Regions from separate parts of the Bradyrhizobium guangdongense genome, predicted to be linked through region 2. Evidence: riboswitches for the same ligand, from Rfam matches in the RefSeq annotation. Region 2 holds a riboswitch; the other holds the start of a gene.

Region 1 (10,266 bases), 320 kb from region 2:
CAATGGAGATGACCATGTACGACCATATCGGGCTGCGCGTTGCCGACCTCGACGCCGCCACGCGTTTCTACACCGCCGTGCTGGCGCCGCTGGGTTACGTGCTGTGCTCGAGCGGCGACGGCTATGCCGGCTTCGGGCCGAAGGGCGAGCCGGCGCTCTGGCTGCATCTGAACAAGGGCCGCAAGGCCGACGGCGCGCATATCGCATTTCGCGCCGGGAATCATGATGCGGTGAAGGCGTTTCACAGCGAAGGTCTGAAGAGCGGCGGCCGCGACAATGGCGGCGCCGGGCCGCGCAAGGATTACAGCCCGACGTACTACGCGGCGTTCCTGATCGACCCTGATGGCAACAACATCGAGGCGGTTTGTACGTGAGTGATCGCCACACGCAAAATTTCGTGGGGTGGGCAAAGCGTAGCGTCCCCACCATCACGTGCAAACAGCAATAGGTCGTGGGCACGGCGCAGGTGCGCCTTTGCTCACCCTACGGGATCTTTCTCCAGAGGAACAACATGGCCTCCATCCACAACGACATCGCCCTCCCCGCCCCGGCCCGCGACGTCTGGGATGCGGTGCGCGATTTCGGCGCGCTGCCTCGGCGGCTGGTGCCGGGATTCGTCACCGCTTGCGAGCTCGACGGCGATGCGCGCATCGTCACCTTCGCCAACGGCTCGGTGGCGCGCGAGACCCTAGTCGATTGCGACGATTCGCGGCAGCGGCTGGTCTATGCGATCAACAGCGAACGGCTGAAGCATTACAGCGCCTCGGTGCAGGTGATTGCCGATGGCGAGGCGAAATGTCGCCTGGTCTGGATCATCGACATGCTGCCGAACGAGCTTGCCCCTTACGTGCAGGAGCAGACCAAGGCGGCCGTGACTGCCATGCACAAGGCGTTTCCGTCGGGCTAGCCTTGTCCGATCCCCCGAGGTCAGCTGTGGCGGCCATCGCCGCCACAGGAACCGCTAATCGGCGGCCGAGAGCACCGGACGAACCGCCGGCTTCGTCTCGCGCGGCCCCCAGCGGGTCAGCACCACGCTGGAGCTCGAGAGCAGGCCGAGCACGACCATCGAGCTTGCGGCGAGCCAGAAGAAGTTTTGCGCGGTGGCTTCGTGCGTCGACAGCCACCAGCCGCAGGTCGCGATGTAGATCAGCCGCGCGGTCTGCGCCAGCACCGGACCGATCACCTTGGCCGCTCCCTGCGACGAGAAGTACATCGTCGAGGCGAGGCCGATGAAGGCGTAGAACGGCGCCACCGTCGACAGATATTGATGGCTGGTCGCGCGCACATTGGCGCTGTCGGTGAAGATGTTGACCCAGAGATCGGGGAACAGTGCGACGAGGCAGGCGGGCGTGCCGACGGCAACGAAGGCGCTCGCGCCCGCGATCCAGGCGATGCGGCGGGCACGGGCGATGCGGCCGGCGCCGACCGCCATGCCGATCATCGGCACGGAGGCGATGCCGAACGAGAACGCGATCGACGTCAGCAGAAATTCCAGCCGCGCGCCAATGCCGTAGCCGGCAAGGATCGCGGTACCGAACTTCGCCAGCAAGTGGGTGAAGATCGAGATCGTCAGCACCGATTGCAGCGGCGAGAAGCAGGCGATGGCGCCGACCTTCAGGATGTCGAAGAACATCGCCCATTGGATGCGAAGCCCGCGCAGCTTGGGGACGACGCGCGCGCGGCCCGAGAACAGATACCAGCCCATGATGCAGATGTTCATGGAATAGGCGATCAGCGCACCGGCCGCGACGCCGCGCATGCCGAGCTGCGGGACGGGTCCGAGCCCGAGGCCCAAGGTGCCGCCGAGCACGATCTGCCAGACCGCGGAGTTGAGGATCAACAGCGACGGCAGCTTCATGTTGCCGGTGCCGCGCAGCACGCCGGCCATGGTGTTGAGCAGCCAGGGCAGCACCGCCCCGCCGAAGAACACCTGCGTGTAGGCGATCGCATGAGTCAGCACATTGCCGCGCCCGCCGAGCATGGTGAGCACCTGGGACCCGAAGATCAGCATGCCCAGCATGAACACGAGACCGAAGGTGATGCCGATCAGGAGTGCATGCGCGGCCAGCGTCCCAGCACGCTCGCGGTCGCCGGCGCCGAGCGCGCGTGCGATGGCGGAAGCTACGGCACCGCCCATGGCGCCGCCCGACATCGTCATGGTCAGGATCACGGTCGGAAACACCAGCGCCATCGCGGCCAGCGCTTCGACGCCGAGACGTCCGATATAGGAGGTCTCCGCGATCACCACGCAGGTGCCGGCGGACAGCGCGACGACGTTCGGCCAGGCGAGCCCCAGCAGCGTGCGCAGGATCGGCCCGTCGGTCAGCGCACTCCGCACGGGGCGCGGGGACGGCGGCAGCGGACGTTCCTGCTCATCGACCGGGATCTCGGCGATGTCCGTCATTTCGTCTCCCGGGCAAATGCGCCATCTGCGGCGCGGCAATGCATAGGTGTGCTAATCAATTCACTCGCGCGAAAGGCGCGTCCGGCAATTGTTAGCACGCCGGCCGCCGATTCCTCCTGCGTCAGGTGCAGGCGTGCTCTGCGGCAGCGCATTTCGGACCGTGGAATTGCGGTCCTGGGTCAACTCCGCATCACGAATTTTGCGACGGCCCGATTGCGGAGCCTTAGTTTAGCGAAGCTTCAATTTTACGAAGCTTTGGCGGCGCGCTCGCGTTCGACGCGCTCGGTGACGTCGCGCGCCATCGCGACCGATCCGAGCACGTTGCCGCCCGCGTCACGCACCAGCGCGAAGGTCATTTCGATGTAGAGCTTGCGTCCGCTCTTGTGCAGTGCGCGGGTCAGCGTCGGCTTGCCCGCAAGCTTCATCGTACCGCTGGCGAGCGCGGCCTCAAAGCCCTTCCAGTGCGCGGCGCGCAGATGCTCGGGGATGATCAGATCGAGATTCTGGCCGAGCGCTTCGTCTGCCGCGAAGCCGAACAGTGCGGCGGATGCGCGATTCCATCGCATGATGGTGCCGGAGCGATCCGAATAGATCAGCGCGTCGGCGACGTCGTTGAGGATGTGTGCGTCGAGTTGATCGGTCATGGCGAGACCTCGTTGGATTTCATACATCCTGACACAAATTCGGTGTCATCGCCCGACTTGATCGGGCGATCCAGTACTCCGAGACGGCGGTGATCAAGTCGAGAAGCCGCGGCGTACTGGATTCCCCGCTTTCGCGACGCTTTCGCGGGGAATGACAGCGGAGCGCGAGGCTCACACTACACCCGGAAATGCTTGCTCAGCTTCAGGCCCTGCGCCTGGTAGTTGGAACCGATGCGCTGGCCGTACATGGCATCGGGGCGAGACAGCATCTTCTCGTAGACGAGGCGGCCGACGATCTGGCCGTGCTCGAGGATGAACGGCACTTCGCGTGAGCGCACTTCCAGCACGGCGCGCGATCCTTGCCCGCCGGCACCTGCATAGCCGAAGCCGGGATCGAAGAATCCGGCGTAATGCACGCGGAACTCGCCGACCAGCGGATCGAACGGAACCATCTCCGCGGCATAATCGGGCGGCACCTGCACCGCTTCCTTCGAGGCGAGGATATAGAACTCACCGGGATCGAGGATCAGGCTGCCGTCGGGGCGCGCCGAGATCGGCTCCCAGAAATCTTCCACCGCATAGCCCGAACGACGATCGACATCGACGACGCCGGTGTGACGTTTGGCGCGATAGCCGACGAAGCCACTGCCCTTCTCGCCGGAGAGATCGACGGAGACGGCGACGCCGCCCGTGAGATCGGCATCGTCGACATCGACCAGGCGCTCGGCGGCATGCAGGCCATCGAGCTCGTCGGCAGTGAGGATGGCATCGCCGGTGCGGAAGCGCACCTGGCTGAGGCGCGAGCCCTCGCGCACCAGCACCGGGAACGTCTTCGGACTGATCTCGGCGTAGAGCGGACCGTGATAGCCGGCGCCGATCATGTCGAAGCGGCGGGTGCCATCGGCGATCACGCGGGTGAAGACATCGAGGCGGCCGGTGGAGCTTTTGGGGTTCGCGGCAGCGACGATCTCCGGCGGCAGCGCGAGACTCTCCAGCAGCGGCACGATGTAGACGCAGTTGGTCTCCAGCACCGCGCCGTCGGCGAGGCTGAACTCGTGCAGCTTCAACTGGTCGATGCGCTCGGCGACGGTGGCGCCGGGACCGGGCAGGAAGCTCGCGCGCACGCGATAGGCGATGTCGCCGAGGCGCAGATCGAGGCTCGCCGGCTGGATCTGGCTTTCGACGAAATCGTAGGCGGGCAGGATAAGGCCCTCTTCCGCCATCGCCGCGATCATGCGGTCGGGCAGGATACCATTGGCGTCGGCGGCGACCGTGAAACTCAACCGGGAATCCTCGTCAGGGGGCAAACGCATCCGGACATGCGAAAATACCAGCATTTACGGCTATCCGATGGACGCCTTGACGGAAAGGGCATTGCGGAATATGAGCATCACTTATCCCGTGGTGATTTGAGCCGGCCGGCTTGCAGCCACGTTAAATAAGTCGCTAAACAGGCCGGGGACCTCTGTGATCCCGGCCCGTGGAGATATCCAGGCCGGTTTTTTTTGTGACCGTTTTTGACGAGACGGTCATATCGGAGGGTCCTATGTCGAAGTCGCCTGCTGCTTACCGCCCCGAAACCCGTCTGGTCCATTCCGGCACGCTGCGCTCGCAATATGGCGAGACGTCGGAGTCGCTGTTCCTGACGCAGGGCTACGTCTACAACAGCGCCGAGGAGTGCGAGGCGCGGTTCAAGGGCGAGGACCCCGGCTTCATTTACTCGCGCTATTCGAACCCGACGATCGCAATGTTCGAGCGCCGCATGATCGAGCTCGAAGGCGCCGAGGCCGCGCGATCGGCTGCGACCGGCATGGCGGCAGTGACGACGGCGATCCTGGCGCCGCTCAAGGCCGGTGATCACGTGGTGGCGTCGCGCGCGCTGTTCGGCTCCAATCTCTATGTGTTGCAGGACCTGCTGCCGCGCTACGGTATCGAGACCACCCTGGTCGACGGTGCCAATCTGGACGAATGGCAGCGGGCGGCGAAACCCAATACCAAGACGTTCTTTCTGGAGAGCCCGACCAACCCGACGCTCGACGTGCTCGACATTCCTGGCATTGCCGAGATCGCGCACCAGGCCGGCGCGCGGCTGATCGTCGACAACGTGTTCGCAACGCCGATCTGGCAGAGCCCGCTCGCGCTCGGGGCCGACGTCGTCGTCTACTCCGCGACCAAGCATATCGACGGCCAGGGCCGCTGCCTCGGCGGCATCATCCTGTCGTCGGAAGCCTTCATCGCCGAGCACATCCACAATTTCATGCGCCAGACCGGCCCGTCGATCTCGCCGTTCAACGCCTGGGTTTTGCTCAAGGGACTGGAGACGCTCGGGGTGCGCGTGCGCGCGCAGACCGACACCGCCGCGCGCATCGCCGACGTGCTGGCAAGCCATCCAAAGATTGCGCGGCTGGTCTATCCCGGCCGCGAGGATCATCCGCAGGCGGCACTGGTCAAGAAGCAGATGCGGGGCGGCTCGACGCTGGTCGGCTTCGAGGTGAAGGGCGGCAAGGCCGCGGCCTTCCGCGTGCTCAACGAGCTCAAGCTCGCGAAGATCTCGAACAATCTCGGCGATGCCAAGAGCCTCGTGACCCATCCGGCGACGACGACACATCAGCGGTTGAAGCCCGAGGTACGCGCCGAGCTCGGGATCGGCGAGGGATTCATTCGCTTCTCGGCCGGGCTCGAGCATCCGGATGATCTGATCGAGGATCTGACCGCGGCGCTGGAGAAGGCGTGAGAAACGAGTTCTTGTAGGGTGGGCAAAGCGCAGCGTGCCCACCATCCTCGATTACGATGACGAGGTGGTGGGCACGGCGCTTTGCGCCTTTGCCCACCTACGGCACCCGTGCCTACATCGGCCGATAGGTCCGCACATCCGCCGGCACGTTGACGCCCAGCTTGATCTGGCCGACCGAGCGGATGATGTCGTCGCCGAGCAACTGGGCGAAGCAGGCATAGCCCCAATCGTTCATGTGCAGGCCGTCGGCGATGACGAAGCTCTCGACCGGCAGCGCCTGCTTCTCGTGCCAGTCGCGCATCACCTCGAAGCGCGGAAAAATGCCGACGTGACGCAGCTCGGCGACCTTGCCGAGCAGCTTCACCATCTTGCCCGCGCTCTCGGCGCGCTTGTTGACGGCAGGTGAATATTGCGGATCGACCAGCACGATGTCGGCCTCGTCGGCGGCCTGGATCCGGCTGATGCCTTCTTCCACTGTTTTCGCCGTATCGCCGGGATCGAGGTTACGCAGCACGGCATTGGTACCGACCTGCCAGATCACCATGTCAGGATGCACGTCGATCACCTCCTTCTGGAGGCGCTTCATCATCTCGGGCGCGTCCTCGCCACCGACACCGGCATTGATGACGGTGATATCGGCGGTCGGATATTGCCGACGCAATTGCGCGGCGAGGCGGTTCGGGTAATTGAAGTCCGGCGAGCTCGCGCCAAATCCCGCGGTCGAGGACGAGCCGAACGCGACGATCACGACGGGCTTGCCGGCAATGAGCTTGTTCGCGACATGCGGCAAGGAGCCCATGGTCTTCGAGACGCCCTTCGGCGACAGGCAGGGCACGCGGCTGAAAATATCGCCGGCGGATTTCGCGACCTGCTTCACCTTGTCGATGGCGCGCGAGGTGAGACCGCGCTGCTCGCCTGCCGGCTGGCCGGTTGCGGCGACGGTCGTCTGGGACGGTGACGGCGGAGCGGGATCAGCCGCCTGCTGTGGAGCAGCTGTCGTCTGCGCGGCTTGCGCGCGAGCGGGTGTCTGCACGATGGGCATCAGCATCAGCAGCGCCGCCGCTGCGGGCGCAGCCAGCCGTGTCGACAGGCAAAAAGGGCGGAGAGAACTCATTAACGCTAGACCTCAATTTTGCTGCTCGGCCGGCCCCAGATGGGCGGCGTCGATCACGAACTGTGCCAACGCCCGGCCGATGCAATCATGGACCTGCTTCGCCAGCTCTGGGCCGCGGGTCGGGCTGAACAGGTCGAACTGACCCTGATCATTCCACTGCCGCATCATCGCGAAACGGTCGAACAGCGGGATATCATGCTCCTGCGCCACCACCCGCATATTATCAAGATAAGGCGGCGCCGAGATCATGGTTTCGGTGCGGGGGCTGTACTGCAAATTCATCAAGACGACGTCAGCCCCTGCATTTTGCAACGCAGCGACCCCTTCGGTCACCGCGTTGCGAAACTCGTCGGGATCGATGGATCGGATAGCATCCACGGTCCCGGTCTGCCAGATCACCAAAGTAGGCGTTTTTGCTTCCATCAGCTTAACGAAGCTTCCGGCAGTCTCCTCCGCGGTCTTCTTGCTCTGTATTTCTACGGAGACGTGCACGACCTCCGACGGCGGCAGCTTCTCCTTGAGGATCGCCTCCATGCGCGCCGGATAGGAGCTGCTCTCCGACGACGGAATGGTCGTCGAGCGGCTTCCGACGACCAGGATTTCGAGCGGTTTGCCTGATTTGACGGTGTCGGCGACCTTGTGGAGCTGGCTTTCGCTTGTCAGCAGGTAGGACGGCAATTCGCACGCCGCGGGCAGGGTCGGAGCAGCAGGCGCAGCATCCTCGGCGCGCGCCGACGGCGCGGCGAGGCCACCGCACAGCAGGATCAGGCTCAGGAGTACCTTCGCCTTCATCAGCCCCCTCCCGCCAGATCGGCGTTGCCGACGGCGTTTTTGGTTTTCGCACCGCTCTTGTCAGCCACGCGCTTGTACCACGAAATCACCCAAGCCACCGCCCACATGATCAGGATTCCGGCGAGACTGATCAGCGCATGCATGGCCGGTCCACCGGAGACCTCGGCCAGAATGAAATGGCCGGCAAAGGCCAGGAAGACGCCGAGACAGAATATCTCCAGGGAATGCTGGCCGCACAGGATCAGCGGCCGCAGCCACGGCGATTTCAGGCCCGGCCACTCGCGCGGCAGGAAGCGCACGGTGAGCGCCGCCAGCGCCAGGAAATGCGTGAAGCGCAGCACGTCCAGGTCGGTCTTGTCGATCGGATACATCCACTGCTCGAGCCGCTTCGGCATGAAGTGCGACAGCTGCGGCACGTACCAGGTCAGCGTCACGCAGAACGCTGCGACGAGATAGGCAATCGAGATCCACATCGTCACCGGGGAGGCGAGAATGCGCGACATGCGTCGCGCACCTCCGAGCGCGCACCAGGCCCCGAACACGAACAGCAATTGCCATGCCAGCGGATTGAACGCCCAGAAGCCGTTCGGATAGGCCGAGAAGTAGAGGTCGAACTCCCACGTCGCAGCGTAGAGCAGGGCCGACAGCGCCAGCGTGACGTCCGGCTTCCACTTCATCGACCACAGGATCAGCGGCAGCGCCAGCATCAGCACGATATAGAGCGGCAGCACGTCCATGTTGACGGGACGGAAGCGCAAGAGCAGCGCCTGCACGATGGTGATGTCGGGCTGCTTGAGGAAATCCATGATCCCCATCTCTTCGGTGTAGAGCGGGTTCTCGAAGCTGGTCGCCACATAGGAGATCTCGGCGAGGAAGATCGTGAACAGGAAGACGTGGGCGACATAGATCTGCCAGACCCGGCGCAGGATGCGCGCGGTGGCGACCACGAAGCTGTTCTCCAGCATGGCGCGGCCATAGACGAACGCGGCGGTGTAGCCGGAGATGAAGATGAATATCTCGGTGGCGTCGCTGAAGCCGTAATTGCGGATCGTGAACCAGGTCAGCAAATTCGGCGGCAGATGGTCGATGAAGATCAGCCACAGGGCCAGGCCGCGAAACAGGTCGAGCCTGAGCTCGCGCTCGCCGATGGCGGGCAGCGTGATCGCCGGCGCACGCAGCTTCGCCTCCATGGGCTTGGCACCCGCGGGGTTGGCGCTTGCGGTTCCTGCGATCGATCCCGTCACTTGATCGGCAATGGTCATCGGGGCCCAAAAACCCTTCCGCAAATCGCGACGTTTCAAGGGAGTGTATCGGTCCGGTCGCCGCCTCGCAAAGCGGCCGGATCACATACGGGTGTATCTTGGGGGTGTACTTCCCCGTTAATTCTGGCGGGACGATGTCGCCAAAGCCCCCCGCGGCATTTGGTTCCGGGCGAGGATTTCGTTATGATGGCAACCATGTACCGCGCCGTGACCCGCCAGATCGAAGTGACCGTCGAGCCGAACTTTGTTCCGGAGCAGTCGTCGGCCGACCGCTCGCGCTATTTCTGGTCCTACACCATCGTCATCACCAATTCCGGCGAGGAGACCGTGCAGCTCAAGACGCGGCATTGGATCATCACCGACGCCTCCGGCCGGCAGCAGGAGGTCAAGGGCGAAGGCGTCGTCGGCGAGCAGCCGACCCTCGCCCCCGGCGAGCGCTTCGAATACACCTCGGGCGTGCCGCTCTCGACCGCCTCCGGCTTCATGACCGGCCGCTACCAGATGGTCAGCGAGACCGGCGAGCGTTTCGAGATCGAGGTGCCGACGTTCTCGCTCGACAGCCCTGACAACAAGCGGGTGTTGAACTAGAGCGGACGGCACCCACAACTGTCATGCCCCGGCTTGACCGGGGCATCCAGTACGTCGCGGCCTCTCGATTTCATCGCTACCGTCTCGGAGTACTGGATCGCCCGATCAAGTCGGGCGATGACACCAAGTATATGGTGCGCAATGACGTACGTGGCGCCTAGGCGCTCTCCACGCCCGCCTCGTGCGGCGTGAACTGGTAGACCGAGCTGCAGAACTCGCAGGTCACGACGACCTTGTCGTCCTTGACCATCGCGATGCGATCATCCGGCGAGAAGCTCTTCAGCATCGACGCAACCGCGTCGCGCGAGCAGGAGCATTGCGCCTTCAGCACAAGCGGGTTGAACACGCGCACGCCGCGTTCGTGGAACAGGCGGTAGAGCAGCCGCTCGCCGGAGAGATCGGGATCGATCAGCTCGACGTCCTCGACCGTCTCGATCAGCGAGCGCGCCTCGACCCAGGCATCATCCTCGGCGATGCTATGCACCTCGGCGCCTTCGGGCGCGTCGCCGGGATGCAGGTCGGCCTGCCGCGCGCGCTCAGGCGCCTTCGGCAAGAACTGCATCAGCATGCCGCCGGCACGCCAGCGATGCTTGCCACCGTCGCTCGAGCGCCACTCCTCGCCGACCGCAAGACGCACGCGCGTCGGGATCTGCTCGGAGCGCAGGAAATATTCGTGGGCCGCGTCTTCCAGGCTGCCGCCGTCGAGCGCGACCAGGCCCTGGTAGCGG
Region 2 (10,266 bases):
CCGAAGTCAGGCCACGTGCTAAATCTTGAGGAACCCGCGCTGTTCAACGAAAGCGTGGAACGGTTCGTGACCCTGGTGGAAGCAGGCCGCTGGCCGATGCGCGATCCGAGGTCGCTGGCGGCGCACTAGAGCAACGGCGCCACCACGCATGGTCATTGCGAGCGCAGCGAAGCGATCAGACCTTGGGAGCCGCCGGTAGCGGTGGCAATGCGGAATTACCCGCCGAGGCCAGCCGCCTGACGCTGGCCTCGATCGATACCAGCAAGAACAGGAACATGATGAAGATAAAATAGGAGAAGGCACCTGCTGCGACGTACAGGGCGACAGGAGCCATCAATCGCAGGGCTAGCCTGCGGTCTTGCTCTTCCTGAAATTCCTGGGCGACGAGTTGCAGTTCGCCCTGCAGCTTGTTGAAGAACCACACCACGAAATACGGCGCGCGGGTGGGAGGCGTAGCGGCCGTGAAGCGATCGATGGCGGACGAATACTGCTTGTCCTTGTTTGCCGTCGCCAGGGCCGGTGCTCGCGCGCTCAGTCGCCTGGCGTAGTCGAAGATGAGGGAGCGCCACAGCACCTCGATGTTGCCCTCATCAAGCGCGTTTCGGTCCTCCAGCGCGGAATAGCCGCGGAACCGCACACCGTTGTTGTGAAGCCAATCGGCGAACTGGGACGCGTTCTCAAAGCTGGCTCCCAGCGCACCATCGAGAAACTTGTTGAACTGCTGCAAGATCTCCGGATCGAGACGCTTTCCCTTTTCGTAAGCCACATTGTCGGGCCCACCAGTCTCCTTGACGATAGGTGCCTCCGCCGGAAAGACCTCCCTGATCAATTTGACCGGATCCGTCACCTGGCGAAACCGGTCGATCTGATCGGCGAGCCTCACCTTCGGATTCGGCGCGAACTCCGCATACAGTGCGAAGAGCAGCGCCAGCATCGTGATGATGAAGGACACCATCGCGGTCGCGATGACCGTCCCTCTCAGGAGGCGAACAAACAACGTTTCGATATTGCTCAGCATGACAATCACTTCTTGTTCAGGATGATTCCCGACCCACTGAGCCTGGATTGGCGATCCTTGTAGTCATCGTAGCTCTCGATGGTCTCAAATCCGTTCGCCTTGGCAGTTGCGAGGCGATCAAGTCGGCCCGTATCGTAGAGGGCGTTAAGCGAACTGAGGGCTGCCTTTAGCGCGGCAAGATCTCCTTCGGTCTGAGCATTCCCGACGCCGCCGACGGCGGTCTTCAGGTCCTGCACCAGCGGCGCGTCGAAGCTGATGCCTTGCAGCTTCGCGTTCACGATCGCCACTTTCCGCCCTGCTATTTCGGAGACTCGGGTGAACTCGGCAGCTTCGTCGAAGATCGCCGAAGCTGCATCGCAGTCCGACATAAGGGTCTTCAGCGTGGCCGAATCCGCGCCGTTACTGACCGCAGCAAGGCGCGACGCGATCGCATCCAGCTTGGTCTTGAAGTTATCGTTCGGAAGATCGCCTCGATGATAGGAAACCCTGCTTAGAGTATCCTTGATCCGTTGCCGCGCGCGCTCATCGGGATTGATGCGGGTGACCGCCGGGGGCGGTGAAGCTGGCGGCGGAGGAGGCGCGGTCGAGACCGGCGGCGATGGTTGAGCGGCGGAGACCGGCGGGGGCGACGGCGAAGCAGGTTCCGACGCGGCTGAATCGGCAATCGAAGACGTGCCGAGATTCGCCTGAACCTGCGGCTGGACCGGAGCGGGTCCTGCGAATGTGGACGCATCAACAGCAAAGAACCGCAGCGTGCCCCGCCCGCCTTGGTCCCAGTTGGCAGCCCAGACGAAACCCGGCCCACCGGCCAGGCGGTAGATGGGCAAGCCGAGCTGCGCGGATCGGCGGAAATTGCCGAGGAAGTCCACCATGAAGCCGGCCCTGATGTCGCGGCCCTGCGCGAGCAGGGCCAAATTGTTCGCGTCGAGCGGCAGCAGCGTGACCGTGCCCCAGCTGGCCATGAGCCCTTGCACACCTTCAGCTTGCGGCATGGCCATCACGTTGGGCTGGCCGTACTTTCTCGCAAGTCGTCCGATGTCTTCATTCGCCTCGTTGCCGCTGAACCATGCCGGCTCCAGGTAGCGGTTGACGTAGGACACCGTGCCGTCGGGCGAATGCAGGATCGAGTAGGACGACACGAACGGTCCCCGTCTCGAGCTTTCCGCCACCTTGCGGGTGCACCAGCTGAAGCCGTCGAACTGTTCGCTGGGACTACACTGATATTGCCGATAGACCGAGCTTTCGAAGTTGACCTTCGCGCCGAGGTTAAGTCCGTCGACTGCATAGATCGAGATCACGCTCGGGCTCACGGCTATGCCCGATGGATTTTGCGCGAGGCCGCTTCGGCAGAAGCGGCGCACGTCCGCAAGCCGCCGTCGCCGGGGCTGATGCCTTGCTGAACCGCTTGCGCAATCGACAAGCCGCGCTGGCGCAGGTTCTCGTCGATGCAGGACATCTCGGCCGCCGGAATCTTGCGCCACTCGGCCTGGGTCGCCTGAGTGATCGCGGTCTGAACCAGGCCACCAAAAATGTTAACGATGTCGCTTCCGCTCTGGGCGAGTACCGGTTCGTACGTCAAGCCCACACTGAACAGCACAGCGAGTGCCGGCAGCGCTCTACCCATCGTCTCAGCCCTTCATTTCCCCAGCGGCATTATGGCTGAAGGAATCGAGGACATGCAACCTAGAGGCTCAACTTTGGTTAGCCGCAGGATTGGATACTTGGTCTAGTTCCCTGAGTCAGGTATCGCCGTCCGCCGCCGCAATGACGAAAAACTACTTCCCACCGCCTCGGCTGAGCAGGAACACCCCCTGCTCGCCGAACAGATTCCACACCCACCAGGGCAACCGCAGGCGCAAGGGGCGGCCGTAGAGGTCGAGCGCTTCGGCACGCTCCATCTTGACATGGATTTCGTCGCAGAGCTCGACGAAATCCTTGATGGTGCAGAAATGGATGTTGGCGGTGTCGTACCAGCTGGCCGGCAGGTTTTCCGTGCGCGGCATGTGGCCGCCGATCAGGAGCTGGAGGCGCATCCGCCAGAAGCCGAAATTCGGGAACGAGACGATGGCGCGGCGGCCAATGCGCAGGAGGTTTTCCAGCACGACCTTGGGCTGCCGCGTCGCTTGTAGCGTCTGCGACAGGATCACGTAGTCGAAGGCATCGTCCGGATAATTCACGAGATCGGTGTCGGCATCGCCCTGCACCACCGCGAGGCCCTTTGCCACGCAGCGGTTGACGCCTTCACGAGATAGTTCGATGCCGCGGCCGTCGATCCCGCGGGTCTCCAGCAGTTGAAGCAGATCGCCCTCGCCGCAGCCGACGTCGAGCACCTTTGAGCCCGGCTTGACCATCTCGGCGACCAGCAGATGGTCGGCGCGATAGTTTCCCGATTGCGTGGTCACGATGCCGTTGAACGGCAGCACTTCTTGCGCGGACATGTCAGCCGTCCTTGTCGGTGAGCCCGCGCGCCTTGCCGGCCGATTGCAGGAAGGCGCGCGAGATGTCGAAGAATTCGGGCACGTCGAGCAGGAAGGCGTCGTGGCCGCGATCGGTCTCGATCTCGGCGAACGACACCCGCGCGCTCGATGCGTTCAGCGCGTGCACCAGCGCGCGCGATTCGGATGTGGGAAACAGCCAGTCACTGGTGAAGGAGACCACGCAGAAGCGGGTCTGGATCCCCGCGAAGGCCTTCGCCAGCACGCCGCCATGGTCGGCGGCGATGTCGAAATAATCCATCGCGCGGGTCAGATAGAGATAGGAGTTGGCGTCGAAGCGCTCGACGAAGGACGAGCCCTGGTAGCGCAGATAGGACTCGACCTGGAAGTCGGCGTCGAACGAGAAGGTCGGCAGCTCGCGGTCCTGCATGCGCCGCCCGAACTTGCGATGCAGGGCGGCGTCCGAGAGATAGGTGATGTGCGCAGCCATCCGTGCGACCGCGAGGCCGCGATGCGGATGGATGCCGTGATCGGCATAGCCGCCATTGTGCCAGTCCGGATCGGCCATCACGGCCTGGCGGCCGAGTTCGTGGAAGGCGATGTTCTGCGCCGAGTGCCGCGTCGCACAGGCAATCGCCAGCGCGGAGTAGACGCGTGCAGGGTACGCCGCCGTCCATTGCAGCACCTGCATCCCGCCCATCGAGCCGCCGACGACGGCAAACAACGTGTCGATGCCGAGCCGGTCGATCAGCATCGCCTGCGCGCGCACCATGTCGGGAATGGTGATGACGGGAAAATCCAGGCCCCACACCTTGCCGGTCGCGGGATTGATCGAGGCCGGGCCGGTCGAACCCATGCAGCCGCCGATCACATTGGAGCAGATGATGAAGTACCTCGCAGGATCGAGCGGCCGGCCGGGGCCGACCAGCGTCTCCCACCAGCCGGGCTTGCCGGTGACGGGATGCACATTGGCGACGTGCTGGTCTCCGGTCAGCGCATGGCAGATCAGCACCGCGTTGGAACGGTCGGCGTTGAGTTCGCCATAGGTCTGATAGGCGATCTGAAACGGCGAGAGATCGACGCCGCAATCGAGCCGCAGCGGCTGCTCAGTGCCGAACAGCGCAAGCTGCGAGCTCGGATGATCGACCTCATGCGAGCGATCGTCGGCACTGATCGCGGGACTGGGCACGGACTTGACGCCAACCATCATCGACCTCGTTTGCGACGGCCACGAGAACCGCCGCTGACATCAGGCCATGAAAAACCCGGCCTGAATGATAGGTTCGGCCGGGATCGGAAGCGTCCCCGGCCTGTTTAGCGAGTTTTTTAACGTGGCTGCAAGCCGGCCGGCTCAAATGACCACGGAACGGGCAAAAACCTACCGGCTCAGGCTGATTTCGTCAAGTCACGGTCCGGATTGAGCAAAATCGGCTCTCGCCGCGCGGACCGGCAGGTCTCGCGTCCTCTTGCATTTCTCTTTGCTTTCGCCGCCCCGACTGCCTAATCAGAACCTCGACCGCTCCCTCACAACACAGCCTGTCAGATATGTCCCAACGTCCGCCGGCGCCACCATCGCTCCAGGAATTGCGCAAGGAGATCGACGCGATCGACGAGGCCATGCATCGCCTCCTGATGCAGCGTGGCGACATCATCGATCGCCTGATCCAGGTCAAGCAGACCCAGGAGGTCGGCTCGGCGTTCCGCCCGGCGCGCGAGGCCTCGATGATGCGTGAGATCGTGCAGCGCCATCGCGGCATTCTGCCGCTCGACACGGTCGAGAGCATCTGGCGCGTCATCATCTCCACCTTCACCTATGTCCAGGCGCCGTTCTCCGTGCACGCCGACATCTCGGTGAGCGAGCCTGCCATGCGCGATTCCGTGCGCTTCCATTTCGGCTTCACGGTGCCTTACGTCGCCCATTTCAGCGCGCAGGCCGCGGTCGAGGCGGTGGCGAAATCCAAGGGCGATCTTGCGCTGGTCTCGGCGACCTCGAGCCGCACGCCGTGGTGGCTGGAGCTGGAGGCCGACGGCGCGCCGAAGATCATCGCGCGCATGCCCTTCGTCGAACGCGCCGACCATCCGGCGGCGCTGCCCGTGTTCGCGATCTCGCGCGTCGCCGACAGCGCGCTGGTCACGGAAGTGGAGACCTTCAGCGTGCGCGTCTCCGGCTGGAACGCCGAGGTGGCGCGCGCGCTGTCGCCGCTGGCCGAGATCGTGGCGGTGCCCGATACCGCCTTCGACGGCGCAGCGCTGCTGGTGTCGGTGACATCAGCCACCGGCATCGACAAAATCAGGGCTGCCCTGATCGAGGCGGGGGCCTCGGTGCGCTCCACGGCCCTCGTCGGCAGCCACGCAACGCGCTATACGGTGCCCCCGACCGGGGCGAAATCGTAAGTTCGCGCCCAGCCAATCTCGGAGTTGAAGATGTCCCGCCCCGTGCCGAATCCCGGCATTCTCGATATTGCGCCCTACACGCCCGGCAAGAGCCCGGTGGCGGAGCCGGGCCGCAAGGTGTTCAAGCTCTCGGCCAACGAGACGCCCTTCGGACCCTCGCCCAAGGCGATCGAGGCCTTCAAGCACGTCGCGGATCATCTGGAAGACTATCCGGAGGGAACCTCACGCGTGCTGCGCGAGGCGATCGGCCGCTCCTTCGGCCTCGACCCCAATCGCATCATCTGCGGCGCCGGATCGGACGAGATCCTCAATCTGCTCGCCCACACCTATCTCAGCCATGGCGACGAGGCGATCTCGACCACGCACGGCTTCCTGGTCTACCCGATCGCGACCATGGCGGTCGGGGCCAAGAACGTGATTGCGGCCGAGAAGAACCTCACCTGCGACGTCGACGCCATCCTGAAAGCCGTGACGCCGAAGACGAAGCTGGTCTGGCTCGCCAACCCCAACAACCCGACCGGCACGTACATCCCGTTCGACGAGGTCAAGCGCCTGCGCGCCGGCCTGCCGTCGCATGTGCTGCTGGTGCTCGATGCCGCCTATTCCGACTACGTCTCGCGCAACGATTACGAGATGGGGATCGAGCTGGTCGCGACCACCGAGAACACCGTGGTGACGCACACCTTCTCCAAGATCCACGGCCTTGCGGCGCTGCGCGTCGGCTGGATGTTCGGCCCCGAGCACATCATCGATGCGGTCAACCGCATCCGCGGCCCGTTCAACGTGTCGACGCCGGCGATGTATGCCGCTGTCGCCGCCATCGAGGACACCGCGCACCAGGCGATGTCGAAGCAGTTCACCGAGACCTGGCGCAACTGGCTCACCGAGGAGATCGGCAAGCTCGGGCTGAAGGTGACGCCGAGCGTCGCCAATTTCGTGCTGATCCACTTCCCGACCGAGAAGGGCAAGACGGCCGACGACGCCGACGCCTTCCTCACCAGGCGCGGTCTCGTGCTGCGCGCGCTGAAGAATTACGGCCTGCCGCATTGCTTGCGCATGACCATCGGCACCGAGGAGGCCAACCGCCTCGTCGCCGAGGCCTTGCGCGACTTCATGGCCGGCAAATGAGCGAGCAGGCACACTTCCGGCGCGTCGCGCTGATCGGCTTCGGCCTGATCGGCGGCTCGATCGCGCGCGCTGCGAAACTTCAGGGCCTGGCGGGCGAGATCGTCACCACCGCGCGCTCGGAAAAGACCCGCGCGCGGGTGATGGAGCTCGGCATCGTCGACCAGGTCGTGGCGACCAATGCGGAGGCGGTAAAGGATGCCGATCTCGTCATCCTCTGCATTCCCGTCGGCGCCTGCGGCGAGGTGGCGCAGGAGATCGCCGCACATCTGAAGCCCGGCGCAATCATTTCCGACGTCGGCTCGGTCAAGGGCGCGGTGGTCAAGGACATGGCGCCGCATCTGCCGAAGAGCGTTCATTTCGTGCCGGCCCATCCCGTCGCGGGCACCGAGCATTCGGGGCCGGATTCCGGCTTCGCCGAGCTCTTCATCAACCGCTGGTGCATCTTGACGCCGCCGGAAGGCGTCGATGCCGGGGCCACCGCGCATTTGCGCGCATTCTGGGCGGCGATGGGCGCCAAGGTCGAGGTGATGACGCCGGATCATCATGATCTCGTGCTCGCGATCACCAGCCATCTGCCGCATCTGATCGCCTACACCATCGTCGGTACCGCCGACGAGCTGGCACAGGTGACGGAGTCGGAGGTCATCAAGTTCTCCGCCGGCGGCTTCCGCGACTTCACCCGCATCGCGGCCTCCGACCCGACGATGTGGCGCGACGTCTTCCTCGCCAACAAGGACGCCGTGCTGGAGATGCTCGGCACCTTCACCGAGGATCTCGCCAAGCTCACGCGCGCGATCCGCCGTGGCGACGGCGAGGCGCTGTTCGACCATTTCACCCGCACCCGCGCCATCCGCCGCGGCATCGTCGAGATCGGTCAGGATTCGGCGGCCGCGGATTTCGGCCGCCAGCACGGACAGCTCGACAAGAAGCCCGGCTAATTGCGACCCTTGACCTGCGTAATGCGGCGGCGGCCGGCGAGACCGGCGCCGATCTGCATGCACACCCCCAGCATCCAGGTGGCGCCGAACAAGAGGTTGCTGGCGGGAGCAGACGTTTCGTCGATCACGAAAGCATAGAGTGCGAGTAGGCCGGCTCCAGCCGCGAGGAAGGTGCCGGTCGCGCTGGCAAGACCGATCGCGGGCGATCGATGCGCCGGGCCGGCCTGGAGCTGCGGCCAGCGCGGGATGTCGATCCCGAGATAGGCGCCGGTCATTCCGAGCACGATTAGCAGAACAGTGAATTCGACGGTGTCGAACCAGGGCAGATCGGCCCGCATCAGCAATGCGGCGACGAAGGTGGCGCCGACCGCGCCCGTCATTGCCAGGCCAAGCCGGGCGACGACGTGCGCGAGCCGAAGGATCAGTAGACCGTCGGACAATTGCCACCCACAGAACATCAGAACGGATAGTACCTGACCTGCGTCATGACGATGTTGTCGTCGGTCTTGGGTGCGCCGCCGACGCCGGCGAAGGCGAAGCGCTGCGTGTAGGAGTACTGTACGCCGGCTTTGACCGTGCCGTAATTGCCCTGGTAGACGGTGTCGTAGATGCCGGCGGTGACCTGCCGGACTTCCCTGGTATTGCCGTTACAGCTCGCTGCCGGCGTGTTCTCGGTGAAGCAGCCGGTGTTGTTGTAGAGCGGATTGCCGTAGCCGAACGGCACCGTTCCCACATTGGCGAAATTCGCCTTGGTCTTCTCCAGTCCCGCGTAGCTGTAGACATCGAGGCTCGGCGTCGCGTGCCAGATCAGGCCGGCCGCGGCCGCCGTGATCGTCAGCGGCAGCACCGTGCCGTCCTGCGCCACCGCCGCATCGGGGAACGGCGTCGCCGTGAAGCGGCCGAGCACGCCATGTGCGCCGTAGACCTGCAGGTCGAGGGTCTTCGGGATCAGCTCGGCGAAGACGTGGCCACCGAAGCTGCCGGTGTCGTAGGTGTGATTGGCGCCGTCGAAGCGATCGAACAGCTGGCGATAGAGCGCCCACGCCTCGACGTGCAGCTTGTAGGGACCGAGCCGTGGATCCCATGCCGCCTTGACGGTGACGTCAGGCACCTGGTTCAAGCTGACATTGTTGAGGTTGTTGAAGAAGCTGCCGCCCGGCCCGGTCAGATTGACCTGCAGGTTCGGGTTGAGCACGCCCTGCGGGCCGACCGCCGGCGTGCCGACTGCCGGGGTGTTGCCGCCGAAAAACGCGGTCTGCGGATTTTCAACCGACGCGGCGAGCTTGAATTCGGGCCCGATATCTTTCCAGACGCGCAGTCCTGGCTGGCGTGCCGCCAAAAATCCCGGAACGGATTCGAAGTCGATCACGCCGGGCGCATCGACGCCGCGGGGATCGATGCCCGACTTGGTCGGCGCGTTCAGCGACCAGGATTGTCCCGCGAGGAAATGCAGACCGAGATCGGTTCGATCGACCTCGAGGCTGAGCTGCCGCATGCGCGGATTGAAGGAGTTGGTGGCCACCGAGCTCGCCGTCTGCGCCGCCCCCTCGAAGTCGATTTCGCCGTAACCGGCGAGATGCGTATCGGCATCGGCGTTGCCTTCGGCCAGCACCGAGAACCTGCTCTGGCGCGCGGAGAATCGCGTCTCCGGGAGGTAGAAATTGTGGGCCTGCGGATAAGGGATGAAATTGTAGACCGAGCCGGTGTCGGAGGCGATGTTGCGCGTGCGGTAGATCCCGGTGAGATCGACCCAGCCGCCGAATGTCAGCGTGATGCCTTTGTAGCAGACCCTGTCGCCCGCGCATGCCTCGACAGGCAGCGCCTTGTAGGTCCCCGGCATCGGCATGACTTTGGCCTGCACGGCTTCGACCTGGCGCGTCTTGCGCGCCTCCGAATCCACTCTCTGCTGCAGCTCCTTCAATTTGGCCTTCAGTGCCTGAATTTCCGACGCGACATTGTCGTCGGCACGCGCCTGCCCCGAACAGGCAGCGAGCAGTCCCAGCATGAGTCCGCGAGTGATGATGCGCACGTAAACCTCCCTCCACTTGGGAAGCAGGTCCTGATGGTTGCGCCCCCGGCGCGTGCTTGCTTCCCTGGTGTGGAGTGATTTGAATGCGGCCACGCTTATTCGCCGGCTCGCGCATCTTCTGCATCACGTTTTCCTGACGATCATGTTCGGAATATTTGCATCGCTCGACCGATCCGCACGCGCGCGATGACCCGCGCAGGCGAGCAGCGTGCATTGGGCCCGGCCGGGACATGGCCGGGCCCAACTCCGCGACGCGCTAGGTCTCAAGGGGGATGGCGGCTATTTGCCCTTGGTCGCGCGGATCACCGTGGGGCGCGGTGATTT

Evidence for each region. A riboswitch is a leader RNA that binds a small molecule or an ion and turns the genes downstream of it on or off. The one in region 2 is predicted to bind S-adenosylmethionine.
Region 1: another riboswitch for S-adenosylmethionine. It lies ahead of X265_RS34430 (O-succinylhomoserine sulfhydrylase); the one in region 2 lies ahead of metX (homoserine O-acetyltransferase MetX).

What each region holds. Positions count from the first base shown of each region.
Region 1 is NZ_CP030051.1:7,181,187-7,191,452, forward strand. It holds gene X265_RS34405 (VOC family protein) at 15-374, shown strand; gene X265_RS34410 (SRPBCC family protein) at 512-907, shown strand; gene X265_RS34415 (MATE family efflux transporter) at 962-2,404, opposite strand; gene X265_RS34420 (PAS domain S-box protein) at 2,650-3,048, opposite strand; gene X265_RS34425 (2'-deoxycytidine 5'-triphosphate deaminase) at 3,225-4,361, opposite strand; SAM riboswitch at 4,440-4,519, shown strand; gene X265_RS34430 (O-succinylhomoserine sulfhydrylase) at 4,595-5,782, shown strand; gene X265_RS34435 (SGNH/GDSL hydrolase family protein) at 5,895-6,896, opposite strand; gene X265_RS34440 (SGNH/GDSL hydrolase family protein) at 6,909-7,688, opposite strand; gene X265_RS34445 (OpgC domain-containing protein) at 7,688-8,950, opposite strand; gene apaG (Co2+/Mg2+ efflux protein ApaG) at 9,146-9,538, shown strand; gene X265_RS34455 (Hsp33 family molecular chaperone) at 9,696-10,266, opposite strand, start outside.
Region 2 is NZ_CP030051.1:6,859,213-6,869,478, forward strand. It holds gene X265_RS32835 (alpha/beta fold hydrolase) at 1-129, shown strand, start outside; gene X265_RS32840 (hypothetical protein) at 176-1,018, opposite strand; gene X265_RS32845 (hypothetical protein) at 1,024-2,316, opposite strand; gene X265_RS32850 (hypothetical protein) at 2,331-2,642, opposite strand; gene metW (methionine biosynthesis protein MetW) at 2,794-3,456, opposite strand; gene metX (homoserine O-acetyltransferase MetX) at 3,458-4,660, opposite strand; SAM riboswitch at 4,747-4,826, opposite strand; gene X265_RS32865 (chorismate mutase) at 4,999-5,847, shown strand; gene hisC (histidinol-phosphate transaminase) at 5,878-6,975, shown strand; gene X265_RS32875 (prephenate/arogenate dehydrogenase family protein) at 6,972-7,913, shown strand; gene X265_RS32880 (hypothetical protein) at 7,910-8,353, opposite strand; gene X265_RS32885 (hypothetical protein) at 8,371-9,942, opposite strand; gene X265_RS32890 (hypothetical protein) at 10,222-10,266, opposite strand, start outside.